One region of the Streptomyces sp. NPDC085481 genome, then DNA from elsewhere that is predicted to be linked to it. Evidence: riboswitches for the same ligand, from Rfam matches in the RefSeq annotation. Region 1 holds a riboswitch; each other region holds the start of a gene.

Region 1 (7,492 bases):
CCCACACGTGGTCGAGACCGTTGACCTGGAGCTTCTCGTTGCAGTCCACGTGGCCGCGGGGGCCGAGCGGCAGACCGAAGCGGGCGAGCGCCGGGTTCGGCTTCACGCCGGCGGTCCACACGATCGTGTTGGAGTCGACCTCGAGGCCGTTCTTCAGCACGACGTGGCCGTCGACGCAGGAGTCCATGGAGGTCTGCAGGTAGATCTCGATGCCGCGGCTCTCGAGGTGCTCCTTGCCGTACTGGCCGAGCTTCGGGCCGACCTCGGGAAGGATCTTGTCGGCGGCGTCGACCAGGACGAAGCGCATGTCCTCGCGCTTGACGTTCTGGTAGTACTTCGCCGCGTCGCGGGCCATGTCCTCGACCTCGCCGATGGTCTCTGCGCCGGCGAAGCCGCCGCCCACGAAGACGAAGGTCAGCGCCTTGCGGCGGACCTCCTCGTCGGTCGTCGAGTCGGCCTTGTCCAGCTGCTCGAGGACGTGGTTGCGCAGGCCGATGGCCTCCTCGATGCCCTTCATGCCGATGCCCTGCTCGGCGAGGCCGGGGATCGGGAAGGTGCGGGAGACGGCACCCATCGCGATGACCAGGTAGTCGAACGGCAGCTCGTACGCCTCGCCGACGAGCGGCGCGATCGTGGCGACCTTGCGGTCCTGGTCGATGGTGGTGACCCGACCGGTGAGCACCTCGGCTCCGCGCACGACGCGTCGCAGCGGGACGACGACGTGGCGCGGCGAGATGCTGCCGGCGGCGGCTTCGGGGAGGAAGGGCTGGTAGGTCATGTACGACCGCGGGTCGACGACCGTGACGGTCGCCTCGGCGTAGCGCATCTTCTTGAGAATGCGCCGAGCCGCGTACAGGCCTACGTACCCACCGCCTACTACGAGGATCCTGGGACGCTCCGTGGTGCTCATGCCATCGAGTATCCACCTCCCACTGGGGGGTCGCTCGTGCGCCCCTTCACAAGCTTCTGGGAGACCTCTGCTACACTCCGCCGCCCACGTGACCCAGGTCATGGTCCAGCAAAGGAACCAGGGTGTAACGGCGGACGTTGTTCACCCCTTGTGAACTGGCCCGGAGAGCCTTCCTTAACGCTGAACCAAGGGGTGCGTTCACACGATGGAAACAACGAGCGAAGTGGGCCCCGCGCCTGCGAAAGGGCCCTGAGAAGCCCCTCGGAGGGACCGAAGACCCTCCTTGGGGCCCGTCAGGGCCCTTTCTCTTGTGAAGAACTTCACGAAGCTTTCCGACGCGGCGTCGCCAGAGGGGCGCCGGAGCCCTCGATAGCTGCCCGCTATGCGACGGATAGGGCGATCCCATCGAGGATGTCGTGCTCGCTGACGACGACCTCGGCGGCGCCCGTGCGCTCCATGATCTCCAGCAGGACGAGCGCTCCCGCGATGATCACGTCGACCCGGCCGGGGTGGATGACCGGGATCGCGGCCCGCTCGTCGTGGGTGGAGCCGAGCAGCCGCTCCACGACCTCGGCGACCCGGGTACGGGAGATCCGCGCGTGGTGGATCTTCGTGGAGTCGTACTCGGGGAGCCCGAGCGCGATGGCGGCCACCGTCGTGACCGAGCCGGCCAGGCCCACCAGGGTCTCGGCCGCTCCGATCGGCACGGTCTCGGCGGCGAGGTCGAGCGCGGCCCGTACGTCGGCGCGGATCGCGGCGATCTCCTCGGCGGCAGGCGGGTCGTGCCGCACATGCCGCTCGGTCAGGCGTACGCAGCCGATGTCGACCGAACGGGCCGCCTCGACGTGCTTGTTGCCCACCACGAACTCGGTCGAGCCGCCGCCGATGTCCACGACCAGGCGCCGGTCGTCGCCGTGCAGCTCGCCGGTGGCGCCGGTGAAGGAGAACTCCGCCTCCTGGTCACCGGTGATGACCTCGGGCTCGACGCCCAGGATCGCCATCACGCCGTCGACGAAGTCGGCCCGGTTCTCGGCGTCGCGGGAGGCGGAGGTGGCCACGAAGCGCACCTTCTCCGCCCCGAGCTCCTCGATCACCGCCGCGTACGCACGGCAGGCGGCGAAGGTCCGCTCCAGCGCTTCGGGGGCGAGCCGGCCGGTGCGGTCGACGCCCTGGCCGAGCCGGACGATCGTCATCCGCCGGTCCAGCTCGATGAGCTCGCCCGTCTCCGGATGGACGTCGGCGACCAGCAGGCGGATGGAGTTCGTCCCGCAGTCGATTCCGGCGACCCGGGTCATCGCGCGGACTCCTGCTCACCGTTGCCGGCGCCCTCGCCGGCGTCCTTGGCGTCCTTGCCGGCGTCCTTGCCCGCGCACGGGTCGACGCAGGGGCCCTTCGCCCACCACTCCGGCAGCATCGCGATCGCCTCGTCGCCGAACGGGTTCACGCCCGGCCCGGCGACCAGCGAGTGGCCGACGAGCACGTGCAGGCACTTGACCCGGTCCGGCATGCCGCCGGCGCTCGGGAAGCCCTCCAGGACCTCGATGGCGTCCCGGCGCGCGAGGTAGTCCTCGTGCGCGGCCCGGTAGGCGGCGGCGAGCTCCGGGTCGGTGGCGAGCCGGGCCTGCATCTCCTTCATGACCCCGTTGGCCTCCAGGGTCCCGATGGCCGAGGCCGCCCGGGGGCAGGTCAGGTAGTACGTGGTCGGGAACGGGGTGCCGTCGGGCAGCCGCGGCGCGGTCTCGACGACGTCCGGGTTGCCGCACGGGCAGCGGTGCGCGATGGCACGCAGGCCGCGGGGCGGCCGGCCGAGCTGGGCCTCGAACGCGGCGACGTCCGCGTCGGTGGGCTCGGTGCGTTCGGTCTGCGGAGGGGGCGTTTCCATCATCGATCCTGGGTTGGGTCAGTGGCGGTCGGCGTTGTCCACGCCGTCCCACAGGTTGTCGTACCAGGGGCGGTCCGTCGCGCCCTGGTCGGTGCGGGGCCGGTGCTCCGCGTCCGGGTCGTTCACGGTGAAGCCGGTCTCGCCGGGCATCACGTAGTGCAGGTGTTCGCGGGCCAGCCGGCGCACGTAGGCGGGGTCCTGGAGGCGGGCCTTCTCGTCCCGGAGCTCCTCGACCCGCTGGGCGGCCTCGGCCGCCTTGCGCTGCTGGTCGGCGATCTCGCCCTGCTGGGAGACGTACTGCCGCATCGGGTAGGCGAGCGCCACCACGAGCGAGCAGACGACCAGGGCGAGGAAGGCCGCGCGGCCGGTGAGCCGGGAGCGGCGGGCCTGTCGGCGGGTCTGGGAGCGGTAGACACGGGCGGCGGTCTGCTCGCCGAGCAGCCTGATCCGGGTCGCGGTCGAGAACCGGTCCCGGTCCTTCACGGCCATGTCGTACGCCTCCCCTTTTGCTGCCGGCCCTGTTCACACGCACGTCCCCGCACACGGTACGGGACCGAGTGCGGGGACGTACGGATCGGAGCAGGTGTCAGCCCTGGCCCCGCTTAATCAGTTCGCCGTGCGAAACCGCGGGAAGGCGCTGCGGCCGGCGTAGACCGCGGCGTCGTCGAGGATCTCCTCGATGCGCAGGAGCTGGTTGTACTTGGCGACGCGCTCGGAGCGGGCCGGGGCACCGGTCTTGATCTGGCCGCAGTTGGTGGCGACGGCCAGGTCGGCGATGGTGACGTCCTCGGTCTCGCCGGAGCGGTGCGACATCATGCACTTGAAGCCGCTGCGCTGGGCCAGCTCGACGGCGTCCAGGGTCTCGGTCAGCGAGCCGATCTGGTTGACCTTGACCAGGAGGGCGTTCGCGGTGCCCTCCTCGATGCCGCGGGCCAGGCGCTCCGGGTTGGTGACGAACAGGTCGTCGCCGACCAGCTGCACCTTGGTGCCGAGCTTGTCGGTGATGACCTTCCAGCCGGCCCAGTCGTCCTCGAACAGCGGGTCCTCGATGGAGACCAGCGGGTACGCGGCGACGAGCTCCTCGTAGTACTCGGTCATCTCGGCGGCCGAGCGGGACTTGCCCTCGAACTCGTACGAGCCGTCCTTGTAGAACTCGGAGGCGGCGACGTCGAGCGCGAGCGCGATGTCCTTGCCGGGCACGTAGCCGGCCTGCTTGACGGCCTCGAGGATGAGGTCGAGGGCCTCGCGGTTGGAGCCCAGGTTCGGGGCGAAGCCGCCCTCGTCGCCGAGGCCGGTGGACAGGCCCTTGTCCTTCAGGACCTTCTTGAGGGTGTGGTAGACCTCGGTGCCCCAGCGCAGGGCCTCGGAGAAGGACTCCGCGCCGATCGGCGCGATCATGAACTCCTGGATGTCCACGTTGGAGTCGGCGTGCGAGCCGCCGTTCAGGATGTTCATCATCGGAACGGGCAGCAGGTGCGCGTTCGGGCCGCCGAGGTAGCGGAAGAGCGGCAGGTCGGAGGCCTCGGAGGCGGCGTGCGCGACGGCGAGGGAGACGCCGAGGATGGCGTTGGCGCCGAGCGAGGACTTGTCCGGGGTGGCGTCCAGGTCGAACATCGCCTGGTCGATCAGGCGCTGCTCGGTGGCGTCGTAGCCGACCAGCTCGGGGCCGATCTGCTCGATGACGGCGAGGACGGCCTTCTCGACGCCCTTGCCCTGGTAACGGTTGGGGTCACCGTCGCGGAGCTCAAGGGCCTCGAACGCACCGGTGGAGGCACCGGACGGGACGGCAGCACGGCCGGTGCTGCCGTCGTCGAGGCCGACCTCGACCTCGACCGTGGGGTTGCCTCGGGAGTCCAGGATTTCCCGGGCTACGACGACGTCGATGGACGGCACGAGCATCTCCTTCTGGGATGTGACGCTGGGTGTGACGCATGCGGCAAGGACTCGTTTCGCCTTGCGGCAAGAGCCTAACCGGCTCAGGCGCTCCGGCCTGCCCGGCGCCCGCCCGCTGGGACGAAAAAGGACCCGGGGGCATGCATCTCGGGACGAAAGGCCCCGTACTACTCAGGGGTAATGGGGAAACCCCGGCCCGGAGCGCACGGGGGAAGGGCACTCCGGGCCGGGGTGGTCACCGCGGGGGGAAGGTCGTCAGGCTCACTTGAGGTGGAGCTGCTGGCCCGGGTAGATCAGGTCGGCGTCCTGGACGATGTCCTTGTTCAGCTCGAAGAGCTTGGCCCAGCCGCCCTTGACGCCGTGCGCCTGGGCGATCTTGCTGAGGGTGTCGCCGGCGACGACCATGTACTCGCCGTCACCCTTCTTGACCTTCTTGCCGGTCGGCGTGGTGACGGTCTTCTTGGACTCGGCCTTCTTCGGCGCCGGGCGCTTCTCGCTGCGCGTGGCCGGCTGCTCGGCGGAGCGCTGGGTCGAGGCGGCGGGCTTCGACGGGGCCGCGGGCTTCGCCGGAGCCGCGGGCTTCGACGGGGCGGCGGCGGTGTCGTTGGCGGCGTTGGACAGGCCCACGCCACAGCTCGGCCACGCGCCCTTGCCCTGGCCGGCCAGGACCTTCTCGGCGATGGCTATCTGCTGCGCCTTCGAGGCCTGGTCGGCGGTCGCGGCGTAGGCGGTGCCGCCGTACGCGGCCCAGGTGGAGGCCGAGAACTGCAGGCCGCCGTAGTAGCCGTTGCCGGTGTTGATGGACCAGTTGCCGCCGGACTCGCACTGGGCGACGGTGTCCCACTCGGCGGTGGTGGCGGCCGAGGCGGTGCCGGCGGTCATGAGCGGGGCCGCGACGGCGACGCCGGCGACACCGACGAGCGCGACGGCGCGGGTGGCCTTGGAGGGACGGCGGTGCTTGCCCTTACCGGAAAGCAGCATGGAAGTTCTCCTCACCGACGCCTACGAGGTGAGCTGTCGGGTTCGGGCCTGATGAGTTGCCCGGCCGCGTGACCTGCACGCGGCTCCACCCCAAGCCGATCGCCGGCCGTCTGTCTCAACGGCCGGGGCCGGCACTTACCTTGGGTCCCCCGGTCCTGCCTTCGGCGCTTGCGCGACGACTGTTCCCGTCGGTCGGCGGCAGGATTCGGCGTACCGGTCGACGGGGCCCGCGGTGGCGAGCGGTGACGACCGTAGACATAGACCCGGCGGAAGTTCAAAGTCCATCAACCCGGAAATATCGCCCCTACTTGCTCCCCCAAAAGGGGTGTTTGCGCAGGTGAGGGGCGACACGAGCAAAGTTTGCGGACGCGACACGCCAGTTCGGCAAGAGAGACCCATGTCTCACTTGGACAGAACGGACATCAGCCCGCGAACTACCCCTTGGATGCGAGGGATTCGAGCGTCAGCTCAAGGCTCTGACCAGGGAGGATGAGATCCGGATCGGCACCCACCGTCCCCTTGTTGGCGTCGTACAGCGCGGTCCAGCCTCCGGGGAGGGCGTTCTCCTGCGCAATGTCCGACAGACTGTCACCCGGCTTGACGGTGTATTCGTCCAGCTTGTCCGAGCTGACCGAATTATCCGCCGCCGTACCGTCGGTCGCGTCACCCTTCGACCCGTCAGCCGGGGCCGCATGGCGTCCGGATTCGGACGTGTCGTCCTTCTTGCCCGAATCCTCGGACGCGGCGTCACCCCGGTGCTTGCCGGTGCCGGGAGAGGCCGTACCGGACGCACCCGGCGTACCGGGCGTAACCGTCGTACCCGGCGTAAGGGACGCATCGGGCGTGCCGGGGGTCACGGGGGTGGCGGGCGAGGTCGAGGGCCCGCCCGGGGTCACCGGGTAGGTGGGGTTCGCCGGGTCCGTTGAGGGCGCGGACGCGCCGGGGGTGGACGTCGACGGCGAGGTCGAGGGGGCGACCGGGCCCGCGTGCTTGCCGCCGGCCTCGCCGTCGGTCTTGCCGTCGGCCGTGCCGGAGCCCGCCGGCAGGCCGTCGGTCCGGTTCGACTCGGGGAGCGGGCCGGTGGCCTCCTTGGCCGGGACGCCCGGGCCCGGGTCGACGGCCGGCGCCTTGCCGTCGTTGGTCAGGCCCGCGATCGGGGCGCAGGTGGCCCACTGGGCGTCGCCCGCGGCGAGCGCCTTGTCGGCGATCGTGATCTGCTGGGCGCGGCTGGCGAGGTCGGCGCTCGGCGCGTACGCGAGGCCGCCGTGGCGCTCCCAGCTCTCCTGGCTGAACTGCAGCCCGCCGTAGAGCCCGTTGCCGAAGTTGGCGCTCCAGGCGCCGCCCGACTCACACTCGGCGACCCGGTCCCAGGTCGGGGCGTCGGCGGCGGAGGCGGAGCCGGTGGCGAGCAGCGGCAGTGCCATGGCCGAGCCGGTGACACCGGCGGCGACGACGAGTGCGGGGGCCTGGCGGGGTCTGCGGTGACGTCCGTTCCCGGAGCGCATACGGGGTGCCTTTCGCGTGACTGCTGAGACTGCGGGTGAACGTAGCGGCATTCGAACGTGAGTCACAAGTCGATGCAGCGGAGATCACGCGAAGATCACATTCTTGACGCTCCGTCAGTTCCGGGGCTCACTTGTGGGAAGCGCTGAACTCCACCGGAAGCGTGCGCAGGCCACGCATGATGAGCCCGCCGCGCCACCGCAGTTCCGCCGGATCGGCCCCAAGTCGCAGGTCCGGCAGGCGAGTCAGCAGCGTCGCGAGCGCCGTCTGCCCCTCCAGCCGGGCCAGCGGCGCCCCCAGGCAGTAGTGGATGCCGTGCCCGT
Region 2 (7,492 bases), on a different contig from region 1:
GTGCCACCCTCACCGTCGAACCGTACGAGGAGCCCGCCGGCGCCTTCCACCAGCACCAGGTCGTGCTCGGCGGCCAGCTTCCGGGCCGCCTCCGCGACCTCGGCGGGCCCGACCGGCGCCATCCCGGCCCGCCGCGCCGCCGTCGCGGGCGCCAACGGCTCCGGGAAACGGGCCAGTTCAGTGCCGCTGGCCGCCCCCGACAACCGGAGCACCTCATCCGCGTCCCCCGCCTCGTGCGGGCCGACCCCCGTCTGGGCGGGCTTCAGCACGGCGACGGAGCGTCCGGCAGCGGTGGCGACCGCGGCGACGGCGGCGGTGACGACGGTCTTGCCGATCTCCGTACCGGTGCCGCTGACGACGATGACGGTCATGACGAGAGGTCCTTTCTGACTCGGAAAACGGTGCCGCGCCGGACGGCGGCGGCCCACGGGGTCGAACCCACCGTCACCCCGCCCCCGCGGCCGCCTTCACCGCCGAGCAGATACGCGCCACGTCCGCGTCCCCGGTGACGAACGGCGGCATCGTGTAGATCAGGTCCCGGAACGGCCTGACCCAGACCCCCGCGCGGACCGCGGCCCGCGTGGCGGCCGCCATGTCGACCTCGTGGTCGAGCTGGACGACCCCGATCGCGCCGAGCACCCGGACGTCGCGGACACCAGGGACCGCGGACACGGGTGCGAGCCCCTCGCGGAGTCCGGCCTCGATGCGCTTGACCTCGACCTGCCAGTCCTGCCCGAGCAGCAGATCGATCGAGGCGAGCGCGACCGAGCAGGCGAGCGGGTTGCCCATGAACGTCGGGCCATGGGCGAGGACGGGGACCTCGCCCTGCGAGATCCCGTCCGCCACCCGCCCGGAGCACAGCGTCGCCGCCAGCGACAGGTAGCCTCCGGTCAGGGCCTTCCCCACGCACATCACATCGGGCGAGACCCCGGCGTGGTCGGCGGCGAACAACGCCCCCGTACGCCCGAACCCGGTGGCGATCTCGTCGAAGACGAGCAGCACGTCGTGCGCGTCGCACGCCTCCCGCAGCACCCGCAGGTACTCGGGCGAGTGGAAGCGCATACCGCCCGCGCCCTGCACCACCGGCTCCACGATCACCGCGGCCAGCTCGTCCGCGTGCCGGCCGATGGTCTCGCGCAGCAGCTCGGCGTACGACTCCTCGTACGCGACCGGCGGCGCGTCCACGAAGACCTGCCGCTGCAGGACCCCGGACCACAACTGGTGCATCCCGCCGTCGGGGTCGCACACCGACATCGGCTGCCAGGTGTCCCCGTGGTAGCCGCCCCGCCAGGTGAGCAGCCGGTGCTTGCCGGGCCGGCCGACCGAGCGCCAGTACTGCAGGCACATCTTGGCGGCGACCTCGACGGCGACGGACCCGGAGTCGCTGAGGAAGACGTGCCGGAGCGGCTCGGGCGTGATCTCCACGAGCCGCGCGGCGAGCCGGACGGCGGGCTCGTGGGTGAGCCCGCCGAACATCACATGGCTCATCCGGTCGAGCTGGCCGCGCGCCGCCTCGTTGAGCACCGGGTGGTTGTAGCCGTGGATGGCCGACCACCAGGAGGACATGCCGTCGACCAACTCGTCCTGCCCGTCGACCGACTCGGCCAGCCGGAGCCGTACCCCGGACGCGGACGCGACGACCAGCGGATCGACACGGCCCGGCATGGGCCCGTACGGGTGCCAGACGTGCGCCCGGTCCAGGGCGAGGAGCTCGTCGTTACGCATTCGGCGCGAGATCCGTCCCGGCGCCCCGGCGGCGCACTGCCACGAGGTCCGTACGGGCGTCCGCGGTCGCCGCGGGCACCTCCGCGGCGGCACCGCCACAAGGCCCGCACCCGCCACCGGCCTCGGCATGCGACCCGCACCCGCCACCGGCGCCCGCGTGCGACCCGCACCCGCCACCGGCCTCGGCAGGCGACCCGCATCCGCCACCGGCCGCGGCGAGCGCGTCGGCCCGGTGCGCGGGCAGCGTGGTCGTCCCCGCCCCCTCCACCTCGAAGCCCGCGTCCGCGATCATCTCCAGGTCGGCGTGCCCGGCCTGCCCCTCGCTGGTGAGGTAGTCGCCGAGGAAGATCGAGTTGGCGATGTGCAGCGCGAGCGGCTGCATCGTGCGCAGGTGGACCTCACGCCCGCCCGCGATGCGGACCTCGACGTCCGGGCAGACGAACCGCACCATCGCGAGGATCCGCAGGCAGCGCTGCGGGGTGAGGTTCCACTCCTTCGCGAGCGGCGTGCCCTCGAAGGGGATCAGGAAGTTCACCGGCACGGAGTCCGAGTCGAGCTCGCGCAGCGCGTAGACGACGTCGACGAGGTCCTCGTCGCTCTCGCCCATGCCGGCGATGAGACCCGAGCAGGCCGACAGACCGGCGGCGTGCGCCTTCTGCACGGTGTCCACCCGGTCCTGGTACGTGTGGGTGGTGGTGATCTCGCCGTACGTCCCCTCGGACGTGTTCAGGTTGTGGTTGTACGCGTCGGCGCCGGCCGCCCGCAGCCGCTCGGCCTGGCCGTCGGAGAGCAGACCGAGACAGGCGCAGACCTCCACGCCCTCGTTCTGCTCCTTGATGGCCTCGATGGTCTTGCCGACCCGGTCGACGTCCCGGTCCGTCGGACCCCGGCCGCTCGCCACCAGGCAGACCCGCTTCGCGCCGCCCGCGACGCCGGCGGCGGCCGCGGCGGAGGCCTCGTCCGGCTTGAGCCAGGTGTACTTGAGGATCCCGGCGGTCGAACCGAGCCGCTGCGAACAGTACGAGCAGTCCTCGGGGCACAGGCCCGACTTCAGATTGACCAGGTAGTTCAGCTTCACCCGCCGTCCGAACCACTGACGGCGGACCTTGCCGGCCGCAGCCACCACATCGAGCAGGTCGTCGTCGGAGGTCGCCAGCACGGCGAGCGCTTCTTCACGGGTCGGCGACTCGCGCCGCAGCCCCTTCTCCACCAGCGTGTTCAGCAGGTCCATAAGCGCTGATCCTCGCCTACCGCACACCCCGCGGCCAAGGAGGATCCGAACAAACGACGCCATTGGAGGTGTGTGTATGGCCACACCCTGACCTCGGCCCGGGCCGGTTAGGGTCTGTGCGCTGCCTACAAAAGGATCTGCCATGCCGTCGTACGCCGAGGACCTGCCGGGGGACCTGCACGAGGACCCGTACGGGGACCCGCAGGACAGGACGGCGGGGCCGGACCCGCGCCGGGCCGCGTTCGGCTGGACCGAGGCCGCCGCACGGCAGCGCGCGGCGGCGGGCCTCGTGCGGACGCTGCGGCCCCGGACGGCCGAGTCCGGCCTGCTCGACCTCGCGGGCAACGACTACCTCGGACTCACCCGCCGCCCGGAGATCACCGAGGCGGCGGCCGAAGCGGCGCGGCGCTGGGGCGCGGGCTCCACCGGATCGCGGCTCGTCACCGGCTCGACCCGGCTGCACGCCCGGCTGGAGAGCGAACTCGCCGCGTTCTGCGGCTTCGAGGCCGCCCTGGTCTTCTCCTCCGGCTACACGGCGAACCTGGCCGCGCTGACCGCGCTCTCGGCCCGGGACGGGCTGATCGTCTCCGACGCCGGCAACCACGCCTCCATCGTGGACGGCTGTCGGCTCGCGCGCGCCGAGACGGCCGTGGTGCCGCACGCCGACCCCGAGGCCGTCGCCAAGACCCTCTCCGCCCACCCGGACCGCCGGGCCCTCGTCGTCAGCGACTCCGTCTTCTCCGTGGACGGCGACCGGGCCCCGCTCACCGCCCTCGCCGAGACCTGCCGGGCGTACGGCGCGGGCCTGGTCGTCGACGACGCCCACGGATTCGGCGTCCTCGGCGACGGCGGACGCGGCGCGCTGCACGAGGCGGGGCTCGCGGGTGACCCGGACGTGGTCGCCACGCTCACCCTGTCCAAGTCCCTCGGCAGCCAGGGCGGCGCGGTCCTCGGCCCGGACCGGGTGATCGAGCACCTGGTCAACGCCGCCCGTACCTTCATCTTCGACACCGGCCTGGCCCCCGCCGCCGCGGGCGGGGCGCTCGCGAGCCTGCGGCTGATCGCCGCCGAGCCGGCGCTCGCCGCCCGGGCCCGTACGGTCGCCACGACCCTCCACCGGCTGCTCACCGAGGCCGGCCTCACCGCCGTACGGCCCGACGCCGCCGTGGTCTCGGTCCGCGCCCCCGGCCCGAGCGAGGCGCTCCGGTGGGCCGCCGACTGCCGTGAACTCGGCCTCGGCGTCGGCTGCTTCCGCCCCCCGTCGGTCCCCGACGGCGTCTCGAGGCTCCGCCTGACCGCCCGCGCCGACCTGACGGACGCGCAGATCGAGCAGGCCGTGGCGACGATCGTGCGGACGGCGCCGGAGGGCGCGGCCTGACTGTCAGTGGTGCTCGCTAAGTTGAGGGCATGAGTTCTTCGCTGAGCGTGTACCTGCTCGACCCCAAGGCCGCCCACGACCTCGTCGGTTCGCGCGACGACCAGCTGCTCCAGGTCATCCGCGACTCCTTCGCCGCCGACCTCGCCTCGGCCGACGACTGGTTCTCCTCGGAGATCGCGGACGGCGCGCCCACGGCGTACGAGGCGCTGCGCGCGGTGGTGTACGGCGGCCCGTTCGACGCGCAGCGTCAGTACGCCTTCCAGTACGGCTACGCCTACAAGCGGCTGTGCTCGCTGACCGGGTCCTTCCTGGACAACTCGTGCTTCTCGCCGTTCCGCGGGGACTGGCTGGAGATGGTGGACGAGGGGCTGCGGGCGCTGCGGATCACGGCGGTGTCGGTGGCGGAGTTCGGCTACTACGGGGGCATGCCCGACGTGGTGCCGACCTACGACCTGCCGCGCTGCGGCGAGTGGACGCACGAGCAGTGCCTGGCGGCGCTCGAGCAGTTCGAGCAGACCAAGAAGGACGGCCACGCACCGCCGCTCGACTCCGAGGTCGTGGACGCCGTCATGGACGTCATGGGCTGGCTGCGGCACGTGGAGTCGCGCCCCGGGTTCGGGGTCGTCGGCTTCGTGTCGTAAGGCGCCTCGCAAGGCGCCTCGGAAGCCGTTTCGTAAGGCGCCTTGCCAGGGCCGATCCGGTCGCCCGTAGCGGAGTTCACCGCTTCGGGCGACAGATATCCGGATATCTTGGTGGATCGCTGCCCACGGCGGCAGCATCGGTGGCACTCTGACGCGAAGCGCAATCCGGGGCCGGGCCCCGGTGGGAAAGGGACAGCGTCGCGATGGCAGACCACCAGGAAGCAACACTCACGCTGCCGAGCGATCCCGCCTCGGTCTCCGCCGCCCGGAGATACGTCGCCGACGTCCTCGTCTCCTGGGGGCTCGAGGGCGACACCGACACCGCGGACGCGGTCCGACTGATCGTCTCCGAACTGGCGACCAACGCCGTCCAGCACACCTTCGGCCAGTCTCCCACCTTCACGGTCGACATCCGCCTGGAGTGCGACGCACTGCTCCACATCGGCGTCACGGACAGCCACCCCCGCTGGCCGCAGCGCCTCCCGGCCGCGGTCCAGCAGGACAACGGCCGCGGCATGGTCATCATCCGCTCCCTGACGGCCGGGGCGGGCGGCCGGCTCGCGGTCACGCCCACGGCGGAGGGCGGCAAGACGGTCTGGATCAACCTGCCCTGGACGGCCGTGCTCCCCGGCTGAGCGGGCCCGGCCGAGCGGGCGGCGGGAGGAGGGGGCCGGCGGCGCCACCGGGCGCCCCCTCCCGCACCGTGCGTCAGCGGGACGGCGGATCAGCGGGACGGCGAATCAGCGGACCCGGCCGTAAGAGACCTTCGAGCTCCAGATCTTGTCCAGCTTCACCCATGAACCGGTCTTCGGCGAGTGCCAGATCCTGTTGTTACCCGCGTAGATCCCGACGTGGTACACCCTTCCGCCGGAGTGGAAGAAGACCAGGTCCCCCTTCTGCCGGCCGGAAGCCGAGACGTGCCGGGTCTTGTTGTACTGCTGCTGCGCCGTGCGGGGCAGCGACTTGCCCGCCTTCTTGTACGAGTAGACCGTGAGGCCCGAGCAGTCGAAACGGGTCGGGCCGGAGGCGCCGTACTTGTAGGGCGATCCCTTCTTCGAGGCGGCGACGTTCAGCGCCTTGTTGGCGTAGGACGTCGCTGCCTGGGCCTCCGGTGCCGCTCCTGGGGCGAGCAGCGTGCCGCCGACGGCGGCGAGGGTGAGAGCCGAGACGGCTCCGGCCCGGGACAGCAGGGACGGGACATGCATCTGCGCAGTCATGCGCAACCCTTCGTCAGCCGCCTGTGAAGGATGACCTGTCGGGTTCGGGCAGGCGAAGATGCCCGGCCGCGGCTGCGGCTTCACCCCGAGGAACGTCCGCACTGCGCGCACGTCCCGTGTTGCTCGGGTCCTCCACTCCTGCCGATCCACTCCTGTCGACCAGACGTCCGGAACGGCGGCAGGACTCGGCGTCCGCCCGGACCGCCCCGCCTCGGGTGGCGGGGGCTTGTCGTCGACAGGGATCTTGACTCACACCATGGGCGAAATCCGAGTTGAAACGGCGATATGTGAGGCTCCTCACGACTGATCCATACGGGTGGACAGTCGGCTTTCTCGATCTTCAGAGGTTTGCCCGACGAGCTCCGTACCAGGCGTGGAACGCCCCATTCCGCCAGATGCGTACACCTGTTGCGCAACTTGCCTGAGCCCTCTGTCGATGCATCGAATACGCCGAACGGGGGAGCGATTCTGCGGCCGCGTTGCCCCGGGTGGACCTGGACACGACACGCGCAACTGTCAACTCGCCGACTCCCCGGGCACGGTGACCCGCCCGGCCCTCCGCTCCCCGTCCAACACCCGCAGCGCACGGGCCAATGTCTCCGCGTGGACCTCGCTCTCGCCCCGCATATGCATGAGTGTCAGGGCCTCGCGCAGGGCCGTCGCCCGCCCCACCAGCGCTTGGGCGGCCCGAAGTGCCCCATAGGTATGCGAGGACCTGGATGGATTGATTCTGCCCAGGAGGTCGACGACTTCGAGGTAGGCGTCGACGAACTCACCCTCGGCGCGCGTCAGCGCGGGCAGCTGCGGCAGCTCCGGGACCACGGCGGGCTCACTCCTCCCCGGTACCGGTGGACGCGTGGCGGGTCTTCAGGACGTGGTCCACCAGGCCGTAGGCGCGGGCGGCGGCCGCGTCGAGCACCGTGGTCCGGTCGATGTCGGCGTCGGTCCGCTCGGGGCTCTGCCCGGTGTGCTCGGCGAGCAGCCTGACCACCAGCTCGCGCTGGCGCAGCAATTCCCGGGCCTGGATGTCCAGATCGCTCGGCTGGCCCTGCAACGGCTCGTCGAGCGTGGGCTGCTGAAGCACGATCCGGGCCCCGGGCAGCGCGAGTCGCCGGCCCGGCGAGCCGGCCGCGAGCAGCACCGCGGCGGGGCCGACGGCCTGGCCGAGGCAGGTGGTCTCCACATCGCAGGAGACCGTGCGGATCGTGTCGTGGATCGAGGTCATGGCGCTGATCGAACCCCCGGGGGAGTTGATGTAGAGGCTGATCAGCTGCTCGGGCGAGGCGTAGTCGAGGTGCAG
Region 3 (7,492 bases), on a different contig from region 1:
TCGGTGGCGAACTTCTTCGCCACCGCCGCCAGTTCCGCCGAGACCAGCTTGCGCAGCTCGGAGTCGGAGTCCAGGATCCCGGTCAGCTCGTCGATCTCGCCGGTGAGCCGGTCGCGCTCGGTCTCCAGCTCGATCCGGTCGAACTTGGTGAGCCGGCGCAGCGGGGTGTCCAGGATGTACTGGGTCTGGATCTCGCTCAGCGAGAAGCGCTCCATCAGGCGCTCCTTGGCCTGTGCCGAGTTCTCGCTCTCGCGGATCAGCCGGATGACCTCGTCGATGTCGAGGAGCGCGACGAGCAGGCCCTCGACCAGGTGCAGCCGGTCGCGCTTCTTGCCGCGACGGAACTCCGAGCGGCGCCGGACCACGTCGAACCGGTGGTCGAGGTAGACCTCGAGGAGCTCCTTGAGGCCCAGCGTCAGCGGCTGGCCGTCGACCAGGGCCACGTTGTTGATGCCGAAGGACTCCTCCATGGGGGTCAGCTTGTACAGCTGCTCCAGGACCGCCTCCGGCACGAAGCCGTTCTTCACCTCGATGACCAGGCGCAGGCCGTGGTTGCGGTCGGTGAGGTCCTTGACGTCCGCGATGCCCTGGAGCCGCTTGGAGCCGACCAGGTCCTTGATCTTGGAGATCACCTTCTCCGGGCCGACGGTGAAGGGCAGTTCGGTGACGACGATGCCCTTGCGGCGCGCCGTCACGTTCTCCACGGTCGCCGTCGCGCGGATCTTGAAGGTGCCGCGGCCCGTCTCGTAGGCGTCCTTGATGCCGGACAGGCCGACGATCCGGCCGCCCGTGGGCAGGTCGGGACCCGGCACGAAGCGCATCAGCGCCTCCAGGTCCGCGTTGGGGTGGCGGATCAGGTGGCGGGCGGCCGCGACGACCTCGCCCAGGTTGTGCGGGGGCATGTTGGTCGCCATGCCGACCGCGATGCCGGAGGCGCCGTTGACCAGCAGGTTCGGATACGCGGCGGGGAGCGCGACCGGCTCCCGCTCCTGGCCGTCGTAGTTCGGCGCGAAGTCGACGGTGTCCTCGTCGATGGACTCCGTCATCATCAGCGCGGCCGGGGCCATCCGCGACTCCGTGTACCGCATGGCGGCCGGCGGGTCGTCGTTGCCGAGCGAGCCGAAGTTGCCGTGGCCGTCGACCAGCGGGAGGCGCATGGAGAAGGGCTGCGCCATGCGGACCATCGCGTCGTAGATCGACGCGTCGCCGTGCGGGTGCAGCTTGCCCATGACCTCGCCGACGACGCGGGCGCACTTGACGAATCCGCGGTCGGGGCGCAGACCCATCTCGCCCATCTGGTAGACGATGCGCCGCTGCACGGGCTTCATGCCGTCACGCGCGTCGGGCAGCGCGCGGGAGTAGATCACCGAGTACGCGTACTCGAGGAAGGAGCCCTGCATCTCGTCGACCACGTCGATGTCGAGGATTCGCTCCTCGAACGCGTCGTCCGGCGGCGGTGTCTTCGTGCTGCGGCGGGCCATCGCGGCTGCGGCTCCTTCACCAACAAGGTTGATCTGACGCGGACCATTGTGGACCGTCCCACTGACAAGACGGACCGCGACCCGGGCCTGACGGCCGCCGCGGCCCCCGCGCACGGCGATCACGACCCGGAAGAGGGACGTGGCGAAGGTACGGGAACTTCGCCAGGTGTCGGCGCGCTTGCATACAGTGGCAGGACTTTTCCATATCGCGATCGAAGGGACGTACATGCCCATGGGTCACACGGCCACGGCCGAGGCCGGCTCCGGCGGCCTGACAGCGACCGAGCACCGGCTGGCCAACGGCCTGCGCGTGGTGCTCTCCGAGGACCACCTGACCCCGGTCGCCGCGGTCTGCCTCTGGTACGACGTCGGCTCGCGCCACGAGGTCCGGGGCCGCACGGGTCTCGCCCACCTCTTCGAGCACCTGATGTTCCAGGGTTCGAAGCAGGTCCACGGCAACGGTCACTTCGAGCTGGTGCAGGGCGCCGGCGGCTCGCTCAACGGCACCACGAGCTTCGAGCGCACCAACTACTTCGAGACCATGCCGGCCCACCAGCTCGAGCTCGCGCTCTGGCTGGAGGCCGACCGCATGGGCTCGCTGCTCGCGGCCCTGGACGACGAGTCCATGGAGAACCAGCGGGACGTCGTCAAGAACGAGCGCCGCCAGCGCTACGACAACGTGCCCTACGGCACCGCCTTCGAGCGCCTCACCGCCCTCGCGTACCCCGAGGGCCACCCGTACCACCACACGCCGATCGGCTCCATGGCCGACCTGGACGCGGCCACCCTGGAAGACGCCCGGAACTTCTTCCGTACGTACTACGCGCCGAACAACGCCGTCCTGTCGGTCGTCGGCGACATCGACCCGCAGCAGACCCTCGCCTGGATCGAGAAGTACTTCGGCTCCATCCCCGCCCACGACGGCAAGCCGCAGCCCAGCGACGGCGCCCTGCCCGACGTCATCGGCGAGCAGCTGCGCGAGGTCGTCGAGGAGGAGGTCCCGGCCCGCGCCCTGATGGCCGCCTACCGGCTGCCGCACGACGGCACGCGCGCCTGCGACGCGGCCGACCTGGCCCTGACCATCCTCGGTGGCGGTGAGTCCTCCCGCCTGCACAACCGCCTGGTCCGCCGCGACCGCACCGCCGTCGCCGCCGGCTTCGGCCTGCTGCGGCTGGCCGGCGCGCCCTCGCTCGGCTGGCTGGACGTGAAGACCTCCGGCGGCGTCGAGGTGCCGCAGATCGAGTCGGCCGTCGACGACGAACTGGCCCGGTTCGCCGCCGATGGCCCCACGGCAGAGGAGATGGAGCGCGCCCAGGCCCAGCTGGAGCGCGAGTGGCTGGACCGGCTCGGCACGGTCGCGGGCCGCGCCGACGAATTGTGCCGGTACGCGGTGCTGTTCGGCGACCCGCAGCTCGCGCTGACCGCCGTGCACCGGGTCCTCGACATCAGCGCCGAGGAGGTGCAGGAGGTCGCCAAGGCCAAGCTGCGCCCGGACAACCGTGCCGTCCTGGTCTACGAGCCGGTGAGCACGGACAACGGCGACGACAGCGACGAGGAAGAGGGAGCGGACCAGTGACCGACGCCGCCGCGTCTTTGACGAGCATGACCTTCCACCCGCAGCCCCAGCCGGGCACGGCCAAGCCCTGGGCCTTCCCGGCCCCGGAGCGTGGCGCGCTCGACAACGGTCTGACCGTGCTGCGCTGCCACCGCCCCGGCCAGCAGGTGGTGGCCGTCGAGATCTTCCTCGACGCCCCGCTGGACGCCGAGCCCGAGGGCCTCGACGGCGTCGCCACGATCATGGCCAGGGCCCTGTCCGAGGGCACCGACCAGCACAGTGCCGAGGAGTTCGCCGCCGAGCTGGAGCGCTGCGGCGCCACCCTCGACGCGCACGCCGACCACCCCGGCGTACGGGTCTCCCTGGAGGTCCCGGTCTCCCGGCTGCCCAAGGCGCTCGGCCTGCTCGCCGAGGCCCTGATCGCGCCCGCGTTCGCCGAGGCCGAGGTCGAGCGCCTGGTGAACAACCGGCTCGACGAGATCCCGCACGAGACGGCCAACCCGGCCCGCCGTGCCGCCAAGCAGCTCTCCAAGGAGCTCTTCCCGGCCTCCGCCCGCATGTCCCGGCCGCGCCAGGGCACCGAGGAGACCGTCGCCGCGATCGACGCCGCCGCCGTCCGCGCCTTCTACGACGCGCACATCCGGCCCGCCGCGGCGACCGCGGTGGTCGTCGGCGACCTCACCGACGTCGACCTGGACAAGGTGCTCGCCGAGTCCCTGGGCGCCTGGACGGGCGAGCCGGCCGAGTCGCGCCCGATGCCGCCCATCACGGCCGACGACACCGGAAGGGTCGTCATCGTGGACCGCCCCGGCGCCGTCCAGACGCAGCTGCTCATCGGCCGCGTCGGCGCCGACCGCCACGACCGCGTGTGGCCGGCCCAGGTGCTCGGCACGTACTGCCTCGGCGGCACCCTCACCTCCCGCCTGGACCGCGTCCTGCGCGAGGAGAAGGGCTACACGTACGGCGTGCGCGCCTTCGGCCAGGTGCTGCGCTCCGACGGCAAGGGCAACGGCGCGTCGATGCTCGCCATCAGCGGATCGGTCGACACGCCCAACACCGGTCCGGCACTTGACGACCTGTGGAAGGTGCTGCGCACCCTCGCCGCCGGGGGCCTGACGGACGCCGAGCGCGACGTGGCCGTGCAGAACCTGGTGGGCGTGGCGCCGCTGAAGTACGAGACGGCCGCCTCCGTCGCGGGGACGCTCTCCGACCAGGTCGAGCAGCACCTGGCGGACGACTACCAGGCGCAGTTGTACGCGCGGCTCGCCGAGACCGGCACGGTGGAGGCGACCGCGGCCGTGGTCAACGCCTTCCCGGTGGACCGGCTCGTGACCGTGCTCGTCGGCGACGCGGCGCAGATCGAGGAGCCGGTGCGGGCTCTCGGCATCGGCGAAGTGACCGTCGTGACGGGCTGATTGAGCCGCCGTCACGCTGTTTCCGGGACCCCGACGAGCTGGTTCGTCGGGGTCCTCCCCTTTGTCCGTATTGCTGGAGAGTGTGATCGTCTGCCCTGTGGCATGTCTTACAAACAGGCGTGTCTGTTTGGCGATTGACAGAAGATCGGCCTAGCGTCGATCCGGCTGTTCGCCCGTTGCACGACGCCGCATTCGCGGCAACGGACAGTCATCGCCGAGTCCCCGTCAGGCGCGAGCCTGGGGAGCCGGGGACCCACACGTAGTCCCCTGGGGTGAATCGGACGCCTTCGCTTCGCGCGGAGGGGCCCGTAGGAGACCTTCCTGCTCCGAACCCGTCAGCTAACCCGGTAGGCGAGAGGGAAGGAAAGGATCAGCCACTACATGGCGTTCACCCGTGCCACCGGGAAGCATCGTGGTCCGAGCCGGATGGCGCGCCGCAGCGCGGGCATCGCCGGCGTGGCGACCCTCGCCACCACCGGCGTCATCGGCACCCTCGCGTCCCCGGCGCTCGCCGCCGAGCCGCAGGACACCTCCGTCGAGGACACCGGCCTGATTCAGGTGATCGCCGAGGAGTCCCTCACCGAGCGGGTCGACGCCCAGGTCGACGCCCAGGAGAAGGAGGCCGTCGAGGCCGCCGCCCGGGCCAAGGCCGCCGCCGAGGCGAAGCGCAAGGCCGAGGCGCGCGCCAAGGAGATCCGGGCCGCCAAGGAGCGCGCCGCCCGCGAGGCCGAGCGCAAGCGCCTGAACTCCTTCCAGCTGCCCGTCGCAGGCTCGTACGTCTCCACCGGCTACAAGACCGGCGGCTCGCTCTGGTCCTCCGGCAGCCACTCCGGCATCGACTTCCACGCCGCCTATGGCAGCAAGGTCGTCTCCGTCGGCTCCGGCACCGTCGTCGAGGCCGGCTGGGGCGGCGCGTACGGCAACAACATCGTCATCCGGATGAACGACGGCACGTACACCCAGTACGGCCACCTCTCCTCGATCGGCGTCTACGTGGGCCAGCACGTCACCCCCGGCGACCAGATCGGCATCTCCGGCTCCACCGGCAACTCCACCGGCCCGCACCTCCACTTCGAGGCGCGCACGAGCGCCGAGTACGGCTCGGACATCAACCCGATCTCGTACCTCCGGGCCCGCGGCGTCAACGTCTGACGCACGCATCCCGCGAAGCCTCCGAAGCGGCCCCGGCTCGATCGAGCCGGGCCGCTTTTTTGTGCCTGTATTACCGGGCGGCATCGGAAATTCCGGCGTCCTGCAATAGAGTCGCCGAACAGGCGTCTCTCGACGGGGTTTCGCGCGGATGAAACGCGAATGAAAGCGGAGGTCGGACATGCGCATTCCCGCGCACTCGGTATGCACGGCGATCCGGGACGACATCGTCTCCGGAGTCTTCGAGCGGGGCGGCCGGCTGACCGAGGAGCAGCTCGCCCGCCGTTACGGGGTCTCCCGCGTCCCGGTCCGCGAGGCCCTGCGCACCCTGGAGTCCGAGGGCTTCGTGGTGACCCGCCGGCACGCCGGCGCCCATGTCGCCGAGCCCACCGAGCAGGAGGCGGCCGACCTGCTCGACATGCGGTCCCTGCTCGAACCCCTGGGCGCCGCCCGGGCCGCCCAGCGCCGCACCGACGCCCACCTCAAAGTGCTGCGCGGCCTGGTCAGGCTCGGTCAGGAGCGGGCCAGGCGCGGCCAGGGCGAGGACCTGCGCTCGCTGGGCGCCTGGTTCCACGAGACGCTCGCCCAGGCCTCCGGCAGCCCGCCGCTCACCGCGCTCCTCACCCAGCTGCGCCACAAGATCGCCTGGATGTACGCGGTCGAGCCGCCCGCCCAGCCGGTCGAGGCCTGGGCCGAGCACGGTGCCATCGTGGACGCCGTCGCGCGCGGGGACGCCGAGCGGGCGCGCGCCCTGACCGCCCTGCACGTGGAACGCTCTCTGCCGCTGCACCGGCCGAAACGGGCGCAGCGCACCCGTGTGAGGGTTCCGCAACATCCCGTAAACAGTGCGGGACCGCGGAATTAACGAGCACGCCGTATACAAAGAGGCGGGGAATTCATGGGTGCTGTTTCCGCTGCCCTGATTCCCGTAATTCCGAAACAGAAGAAGCCGCGTCCGCCGGAATTCCGGCAGTCGCGGCTTCTTCGCGATCCGTCGTCGGGGAGGAGACGGGTCAGACGGTCTCGGGGAGCTCCTCGAGACCCTCGGCGACCAGCTTCGCGAGGCGGTCGAGCGCGGCCTCGGCGCCGTCGGCGTCCGAAGCGAGCACGATCTCCTCGCCGCCCTGGGCACCCAGGCCGAGCACCGCGAGCATGGACGCGGCGTTGACCGGGTTGCCGTCGGCCTTCGCGATCGTCACGGGGACGCCGGAAGCCGTGGCGGCACGGACGAAGATGGAGGCGGGGCGGGCGTGCAGGCCCTCGGCCCAGCCGACGTTGACGCGGCGCTCAGCCATGGTGGTTGCCCTTCAACTTTCAGCGGTTGTCTAGACCAGTCTCTCATGGGTGACGAGATGCTCGTACCGACCTTCGACCCCGGTGCGGGCGGCCGTTCGGCCCTCCCTACCTTGCATGTCACACACTCGCCGCGCGACCGGTGCCACTGTCCTGCCCCGGCCGTACGCTTGCCCCATGCGGAGCGCGTCGGAACAGCCTGAACACGCCTACCCGGACCACTGGGAGGCGGACGTGGTGCTCCGCGACGGGGGCACCGCGCGCATCAGGCCCATCACCGCCGACGACGCCGACCGGCTGGTCAGCTTCTACGAGCAGGTCTCCGACGAGTCCAAGTACTACCGCTTCTTCGCGCCCTACCCGCGCCTCTCCGCCAAGGACGTCCACCGCTTCACCCACCACGACTTCGTGGACCGGGTGGGACTCGCCGCGACCGTGGGCGGAGAGTTCATCGCCACCGTGCGCTACGACCGGATCAACGCCCTGGGGCGCCCCGCCTCCGCCCCCGCCGACGAGGCCGAGGTCGCCTTCCTCGTCCAGGACGCCCACCAGGGGCGCGGCGTCGCCTCCGCCCTCCTGGAGCACATCGCGGCCGTCGC

The links. Region 1 has a riboswitch for cyclic di-AMP ahead of ACIGEZ_RS32575 (transglycosylase family protein). Riboswitches for the same ligand answer to the same signal wherever they lie in the genome.
Region 2: another riboswitch for cyclic di-AMP. It lies ahead of ACIGEZ_RS20595 (C40 family peptidase); the one in region 1 lies ahead of ACIGEZ_RS32575 (transglycosylase family protein).
Region 3: another riboswitch for cyclic di-AMP. It lies ahead of ACIGEZ_RS15155 (M23 family metallopeptidase); the one in region 1 lies ahead of ACIGEZ_RS32575 (transglycosylase family protein).

What each region holds. Positions count from the first base shown of each region.
Region 1 covers NZ_JBITTJ010000022.1:38,130-45,621, reverse strand. The annotation lists gene ACIGEZ_RS32600 (NAD(P)/FAD-dependent oxidoreductase) at 1-910, opposite strand, end outside; gene ACIGEZ_RS32595 (exopolyphosphatase) at 1,291-2,205, opposite strand; gene ACIGEZ_RS32590 (DUF501 domain-containing protein) at 2,202-2,792, opposite strand; gene ACIGEZ_RS32585 (septum formation initiator family protein) at 2,811-3,281, opposite strand; gene eno (phosphopyruvate hydratase) at 3,399-4,685, opposite strand; gene ACIGEZ_RS32575 (transglycosylase family protein) at 4,947-5,666, opposite strand; cyclic di-AMP (ydaO/yuaA leader) riboswitch at 5,670-5,843, opposite strand; gene ACIGEZ_RS32570 (transglycosylase family protein) at 6,101-7,171, opposite strand; gene ACIGEZ_RS32565 (cytochrome P450) at 7,299-7,492, opposite strand, start outside.
Region 2 covers NZ_JBITTJ010000009.1:162,624-170,115, forward strand. The annotation lists gene bioD (dethiobiotin synthase) at 1-371, opposite strand, end outside; gene ACIGEZ_RS20570 (adenosylmethionine--8-amino-7-oxononanoate transaminase) at 445-1,725, opposite strand; gene bioB (biotin synthase BioB) at 1,718-2,956, opposite strand; gene ACIGEZ_RS20580 (8-amino-7-oxononanoate synthase) at 3,099-4,334, shown strand; gene ACIGEZ_RS20585 (hypothetical protein) at 4,364-4,975, shown strand; gene ACIGEZ_RS20590 (ATP-binding protein) at 5,179-5,610, shown strand; gene ACIGEZ_RS20595 (C40 family peptidase) at 5,716-6,192, opposite strand; cyclic di-AMP (ydaO/yuaA leader) riboswitch at 6,196-6,393, opposite strand; gene ACIGEZ_RS20600 (hypothetical protein) at 6,709-7,014, opposite strand; gene ACIGEZ_RS20605 (ATP-dependent Clp protease proteolytic subunit) at 7,022-7,492, opposite strand, start outside.
Region 3 covers NZ_JBITTJ010000006.1:76,649-84,140, forward strand. The annotation lists gene ACIGEZ_RS15140 (DNA topoisomerase (ATP-hydrolyzing) subunit A) at 1-1,481, opposite strand, end outside; gene ACIGEZ_RS15145 (M16 family metallopeptidase) at 1,708-3,057, shown strand; gene ACIGEZ_RS15150 (M16 family metallopeptidase) at 3,084-4,451, shown strand; cyclic di-AMP (ydaO/yuaA leader) riboswitch at 4,654-4,820, shown strand; gene ACIGEZ_RS15155 (M23 family metallopeptidase) at 4,833-5,603, shown strand; gene ACIGEZ_RS15160 (GntR family transcriptional regulator) at 5,782-6,465, shown strand; gene ACIGEZ_RS15165 (HPr family phosphocarrier protein) at 6,614-6,895, opposite strand; gene ACIGEZ_RS15170 (GNAT family N-acetyltransferase) at 7,071-7,492, shown strand, end outside.